DNA from 2 places in the Arthrobacter sp. TE12232 genome. Region 1 is predicted to be linked to the other one. Evidence: riboswitches for the same ligand, from Rfam matches in the RefSeq annotation. Region 1 holds a riboswitch; the other holds the start of a gene.
The links. Region 1 has a riboswitch for cyclic di-AMP ahead of ACVWZ7_RS08000 (aggregation-promoting factor C-terminal-like domain-containing protein). Riboswitches for the same ligand answer to the same signal wherever they lie in the genome.
Positions count from the first base shown of each region.

Region 1 (3,379 bases):
CAGCTCGATGACCAGCTCGGCGAAGCATCGCACCGCTCCAGCGAGTTCGGCCGGCCCGTGCCCGGCAGCTCCGGCGGCCGCCCCGACCCCCTCGAGGCCCGGGGGCAGGGCGTCGGAACGCTCAACGCCCGCTTGGCGGACGGCGAGGTCAGCAGCGCCGGATTCCTGGCCGGGGACGCCACCCGCAAGAGCCTCTCCCCCGACGACAACGCCGTCCTCCTCACCCTGGCCCCGAACGGTGTGCCGGTGGACCGGACGCTCTCGGCCGGCGCGTACCGGCTCATGGCCGTGCGTGCACCGTATGGCGACGTGATTGTCACCGGGCTCCCGCTGGCGGAAAAGCAGGACACCCTGGCCTCGCTGGTGTGGACCATGGTGGTCGTGTCCGCAGGCGGGCTGGTGCTGATCGGCCTCGCCGGCACGGCGGTCATCCGGCGGACCATGAAGCCGCTGGAGCAGCTTTCCGAGGTGGCCACCAAGGTCTCCCGCCTGCCGCTCGACGCCGGCGAGGTGGCGCTCGGGGTGCGTGTCCCGGCGTCGGCCGCCCACCCCGGCACCGAAGTGGGCAGCGTGGGCTACGCGCTGAACCAGATGCTGGACAACGTCTCCAACGCCCTTGAGGCGCGGCAGGAGAGCGAAATGAAGGTGCGGCAGTTCGTCGCCGATGCCTCGCACGAACTCCGCACTCCGCTCACGGCCATCCGCGGTTACACGGAGCTGATGCGGATGACCGAGCACTTCACGCCCGACGGCGAGAAATCCCTGGCCCGCGTCCAAAGCCAGTCCGAGCGGATGACCACCCTGGTGGAGGACCTGCTGCTGCTGGCGCGCCTGGACGAGGGGCAGCCGCTCAAGGTCGCCGACGTCGACCTCACCCAACTGGCCGTCGAGACCGTGAGCGATGAGAAGGTCATGGCCCCGGACCGGATCTGGCAGCTGGAACTGCCGGATGAGCCGGTGGTGGTGCGCGGCGATGCGGCCCAACTCCACCAGGTCCTCGCCAATCTCCTGTCCAATGCGCGCAAGCACACGGCACCGGGGACCAAGGTGGTCACGGGCGTCATGCGTTCGGCGGACGGCAGCGCCGTGGTCACTGTGACGGACAACGGCAGCGGCATCGCCCCCGAATTCGTCGGCCGAGTCTTCGCCCGCTTCGCGCGGGCTGACGCGTCGCGCACCAATCCGGCAGCCAGCTCCGCAGGCAGCCCTGCGGCAGCGACGGCGGGGGCCCGGTCCGGGTCCGCTGCCCGCGGCGCTTCCGGCTCTTCTACCGGTCCTCTTTCCGGCTCTGCTTCCGGCAGGTCCGGGGGTGCAACCGGCAGCAATGGCAGCGGATATGCCACCGCGGGCGCACCGACGTCCGAGGGCACCAGCGGGCTGGGCTTGTCCATTGTCCAGTCGATCGTGGAGGCCCACGGGGGGACCGTCGAGGTCACGTCCCGACCAGGCCGGACGGAGTTCGCTGCACGGCTCCCGGCCGTACCGCCGTCGGCGTAACCGGCACCGGGGCTACAGGGTCGGCTACCGGCACCCGCGCGGGGAATCCCGCGCAACGCGACACGCCGCCCCTGTGACCGCCGTTACCCAAATGTGACTTAAGCCCAGGAGTCCTGTACCGTTTTTCGAGTGCGGCCTCCATTTGTGCCGCATATCCGGATGGACGCCAAACTCTGCCGCTTCCCGGATTCCGCTGGACCAGGCAGAGGCGGGGGACCCAGAGTTCCCGGGCATTCTGCACACATGCGCCCTTGGGGTGAAGCCGACACGTGATATTCCGTGCGGCCGGATGACCTCATCCGAACCCGACAGCTAACTCCGCAGGCGTTGAGAGGCCATCATGACTGAATTCCAGGTACAAACGCGCCCTGACGGCGTTTCACATTCCCGCGCCGGCAAGTCGCGCCACCGTGCCGCACCGGCCCCGCAGGCGTCCGCCCTGTCGCGACTGGCCACCGGGCTCGGCATCACCGGACGCCGCGCCGCCGTCGTCACCGCCGCCTGCGCAGTACTCGTGGCAGGCGGCGCCGCCGCCAGCCAGGCCGCAGAGCCCGGCAGCTACGGGGCGACTGTTGCGAGCTCCCAAACGGCCACCACGGCCGATCCCCTGGCCAAGCTGAACTTTGAACGGGTCCAGGTCGCCGCGCCGGCAGCTGCAGCACCCAGCGGCGCGGTACCTCAGATCTCGGAGGTCAAGCCCGCCGAAGCACCGGCACCCGCCCCCGCTGCCGCTGCTGCCCCGGCCGCGCCGGCCCCGGCGGCAGCACCGGCGCCCGCTCCCGCAGCAGCCCCCGTTCCCGCAGCGGCTCCCGCGCCGGCGCCGGCGCCGGTCGCCATCGACGACCCCGCCGGGGCACAGGCCTACGCCGCGGCCCAGCTGGGCAGCTATGGCTGGGCACCCGGCCAGATGCAGTGCCTGCAGAAGCTCTGGACCAAGGAATCGGACTGGAAGACCACCGCCACGAACGCCAGCAGCGGCGCCTACGGCGTGGTCCAGTCCCTGCCCGCCTCGAAGATGGCGAGCGCCGGCGCGGACTACATGACCAACTACCGGACCCAGATCAACTGGGGCCTGAACTACGTCAAAACGCGGTACGGCTCCCCCTGCGGCGCCCTGAACTTCCACCTGTCCCACAACTGGTACTAACCCGGCACCAGCCAGCAGCGCCCATGAGGCCCCGGATCCATCGTGATCCGGGGCCTTCGCGTATTTCGGAGAACAAGGTTTTCTCAAGGTCGGGGCGGGAGGCTTGGGCACCGCTGCCTCCATTCACCAAGTACGCGGGGTGCCCGCTCCAGGGCACGGAATCAAATTCCAGGAGCACAACATGAAAAAATGGGCAATTCCGGCGGTCCTCGCGGCCGCACTCTTCGTCGGCGCCGGACCGGCCGGGGCGGTGCCGTCGGGACCTCCGCAGCCCGCCGATCCAGCCACGTTCACATTGGATAATTGTGGCTTTCCGGTCACGGCGCAGCTCACCGGCAAGTTCAAGAACATCGCGACGCCTGCCGGCACTGTCATCAGTACGTCGCCAGGACTGAAAATCACACTGACGGCCAACGGCAAGACCCTCAACTACGTGATCACCGGTACCAGCCGCTACACATTCCTCAGCGACAGCGTTGAGGTAGTCTCCACGGGAAGGAATCTACTGCTGCTCCCCTCGCCGGACGGCCTGTACCTGACCACCGGCAACGTCAACTACGCCCTCAACCTGGACAACTCGGAGCTGAGGAGGTTCAGCGGACCGGGCACTGCAGCGAACGTTTGTCCTCTGCTGGCTCCCTGACGGACCAACCGGGGGCAGTGCACCACCACCGCGTTGTGGGCACCGCCCCCGGTTATCTGTCCGGAGCTCCGGCAGCACGGGCATTGCAGACG
Region 1 is NZ_JBSSFK010000001.1:1,825,398-1,828,776, forward strand. Features, by position in the region: gene ACVWZ7_RS07995 (HAMP domain-containing sensor histidine kinase) at 1-1,497, shown strand, start outside; cyclic di-AMP (ydaO/yuaA leader) riboswitch at 1,679-1,838, shown strand; gene ACVWZ7_RS08000 (aggregation-promoting factor C-terminal-like domain-containing protein) at 1,838-2,644, shown strand; gene ACVWZ7_RS08005 (hypothetical protein) at 2,826-3,287, shown strand.

Region 2 (3,379 bases), 200 kb from region 1:
GCGCCACGCCGAGCTGTGCGTAGGCAGCGGCAGCGATGGTTGCACCGGCGCCGCTTCCGATTCCGGCGGGGGCCAGGGCAGCTGCGCCGCCGTTGACGCCGGCCTGGGCGCCGCCGGCCTGGGTAGCTGCGGCGGTCTGGACCTGCACGACGGGCTTGGGAGCCTCGACGACGGGAGCCGGCGACGTGGTCACGGCGGGCTTCTCGTAGGAGATCGCGATGGTGGAAGCAGCCGAAATCGTGGCCGGAGCCGACGACTGGACTTCCAATGCGGAAGCGGAGGTGGATTCGCGCTGAACATTGGTCTCAGCAGCGTTGGCTGCGATTCCGCTGGTCAGAACCAGACCGGAAGCTGCGGCGATGACCGCGGCCTGACGGCCCATGCCGCCGGCGTTGTCGCCGACTGCCTTGGCAATAACAGCCAGCGAGTTGGTCTTGGTGACCTCGGCGCGGTGCCGTGCAACGGTTGCACGAGTAGTCATTAAGTTCTCTCTTTCGTGATCCTTGGACCGCGCGTTTTTGGGCGCGGACTGAGGACGCTCCGGCATCTTGGGGGTACGCCGGATCGCCCCGAAATGGGTTACTTAGCGAAGGGTGTACTGCGAAGACGCGCCAAAAGCGGAAACTGCATGCTGTCCGGACTCGGTAGAGAATGAGCCAGCGGAACGTGATCCCATCCGGGCGCCGGCAAGGGCGGCACGTGATGTGGAAGTCAGCGGGCTCAAAAGAGCCGCGCCAGTGCGCATACGCGCAGCATTGTGGCGTGAAGACACGAAAGTAGCCTCTCCCAATGCCTACGAGGTGAGCTGTCGGATTCGGATGGGAGTCACCCGGCCGCGCTGCTTCCTGGGAAGCGTTGCGACTTAACCCCTAGGCCTTCTTTCGAAGGCCAAAATTGGTTCCCCCGCCCCTGCCAGACGATGTAATGCGAACGGACCTTGAGCGGTGGCAGAGCTAGGCAATCCACTCAAGAGCGCCAACTTCGGAAAAGTTGGCGTGCTTCAAACCCTACAGGACTCCGGACTCAATGTCACATTCAGATCACGGCGTGTCACGGGAATTTGAGAGCTCTCCATCGTCTTTATTAGAGCCAGCCGAGGGGGTCAACAACGTCGCCGTTGACCATCACTTCAAAGTGGAGGTGGCAGCCCGTGGAGGCGCCGGTGGTCCCGCTCAGCGCGACGATATCGCCGCGGGAGACCTTCTGGCCGACCTTCACCGAGGACGAGGACAGGTGGTTGTACGTGGTCTCCAGACCGTTGCCGTGGTCAATGACCACACGGTTGCCGCCGCCGTAGGGGTGCCATCCGTTGAAGGTCACGGTGCCGCTGGCGGCGGCGTGGACCGGCGTGCCGCACTGGGCGGCGAAATCCTGGCCGCGGTGAAACTCCCCCGGGCCGCCCGTGATGGGGCTGACACGGTAGCCGAAGGGCGATGCCGTGATCAGCTGGTCCAGCGGCGGACCCAGCGTGCCGGCTGAAGCCGCGCGGGTAATGCTGCCGACGGACTGGGCGCTCAGCAGTTGCTTGAGCTTCCCGTCCGGGTCGCCTTTGGTGGCGATGGCCGTCCGGCTGAAATCAAGCTTTGCGGCGGCGGCAGCCGTGACGTCCGGCTGTACTGCGGCCGAGACTGCGGATCCGTCGGTGTTCGAGGCCATGACGGGACTCGTGACGGGGACCGTCACCGTGAGGACCAGACCGGTGGCGGCCAGCGCGATTCCGGCCTTCTGCCCCACGCCGCTGGCGGCGGCAAAGTCCGTTACCTGACGGAACGGGCTGCGGCGGCTGCGGCGCTCGTCGCGGTGTGCGTCACGCGGGCGTTCGGCCGTATGCGCGACGACCGGGCGCGGCTCCGGAGCGGGACCGGTCGCGCGGCGACGGCCCCTGGCGGTCTGGGTGGTCAAGAACGGTTCCTCTCTGAGAGCCTGCGAAGTTAGCTGTCGGATTCGGGTCAGAGAGATCAAAGACCCGGTCCGCCGTTGCAAGCACCCGGTCACCGAGGCGTCCTTAGGGGATCGTTCGATGGAAGCTGCTTGCCGCTGACGGACTTCACCCCAAGGCTGCCGAAGAAGCAGCCGATAGTGGTTCCCCCGCCCCTGCCAGGAGGTGGTTCTGCGACTGATCCGCTGGCAGGGCTCGGCTTCGGATCAGGTAACGCTTTGGTATCGGTACAGGGCACTAACTATAGGTGATTAAGCCGCTCGGTGATAAATCCGTGATCGCGTTTGTGCAGAACTCATGGGTCGTCCCATGACGGTGACGTTTTGGCTGGTCAGGCGACTGTTACAAAGACATGCGCGGCAACCTCTGGCGGCAGCTCCAAGGCGCCCTCGATATCCGGGACCCGGACCGAGATGTACTCCCCCACCCGCTCCAGCGAGACGAGCGCACCGGGGCGGATTCCGCCCTCATCGAGCTGGGCCAGAAGCTCCGGTTCCACCTGGATGGGCTCCGCGAGCCGGTTGACCGTGATCCGCGAATCCGCACCGTAGCCGGCCATGGCCTCCAGCAGGTTCACGACCCCGTCCGCGTGGGCCCCCGAGGGTGCGCCGCCAAGTTCCGCGAGCCCCGGAATCGGGTTCCCGTAGGGCGAAACGGTCGGGTGGTCGAGCATCTCGAAGATCCTGCGCTCGACGCGCTCACTCATGACGTGCTCCCAGCGGCACGCTTCCTCGTGGACGTAGGCCCAGTCGAGCCCGATCACGTCGGCGAGCAGGCGTTCCGCGAGGCGGTGCTTGCGCATGACGCCGACGGCGCGTTTCCGTCCAGTTTCGGTCAGTTCAAGGTGCCGGTCGCCGGAAACAATCACCAGGCCGTCACGCTCCATGCGGCCGATGGTCTGGGAAACAGTGGGGCCGGAGTGGCGGAGTCGTTCGGCGATGCGGGCGCGGAGGGCGACGATGTTTTCTTCTTCAAGTTCCAGAATGGTCCGGAGATACATCTCCGTGGTATCGATCAGATCCGTCATTCAGCTCAGCTCCTCGAGCGCAGTCCTTGCGTCATTCCCACCGTACCGCGTGCGGGCTGCGTGTAAGGATGCGCCCTGGCGAGATCCGCCGTACGTTCGCAGAACAGCCTAGCCTATTTTGAATTACTCCGGATAATTCTTGATCCGGACTGCGGATGCTCCCCCGGCGCCCGCCGGACGGCCCCTCGGGGCCGTCTCAATGACCGGACTATGACAGAGGCTTTTCCGTATCGCCGGGGGCTGTCAGGCAGAATAAAACAGGCAGAATGACAAGGGGTGTCCGTTGTAGCCATCCGGCCAGGCCACCTCCCAGCCACGCTACGAACCAGCCGAAAATTGGAGCCACTGTGAGCGACACCAGCATCACGATCCCCGCCAACCTCCTGCCCAAGGACGGACGGTTCGGCGCCGGC
Region 2 is NZ_JBSSFK010000001.1:1,628,638-1,632,016, forward strand. Features, by position in the region: gene ACVWZ7_RS07125 (NlpC/P60 family protein) at 1-481, opposite strand, end outside; cyclic di-AMP (ydaO/yuaA leader) riboswitch at 777-946, opposite strand; gene ACVWZ7_RS07130 (M23 family metallopeptidase) at 1,084-1,902, opposite strand; cyclic di-AMP (ydaO/yuaA leader) riboswitch at 1,907-2,120, opposite strand; gene ACVWZ7_RS07135 (metal-dependent transcriptional regulator) at 2,271-2,966, opposite strand; gene serC (phosphoserine transaminase) at 3,314-3,379, shown strand, end outside.
Region 2: it holds a riboswitch for cyclic di-AMP, as region 1 does, so the genes downstream of both, ACVWZ7_RS07130 (M23 family metallopeptidase) here and ACVWZ7_RS08000 (aggregation-promoting factor C-terminal-like domain-containing protein) in region 1, are expected to answer to the same signal.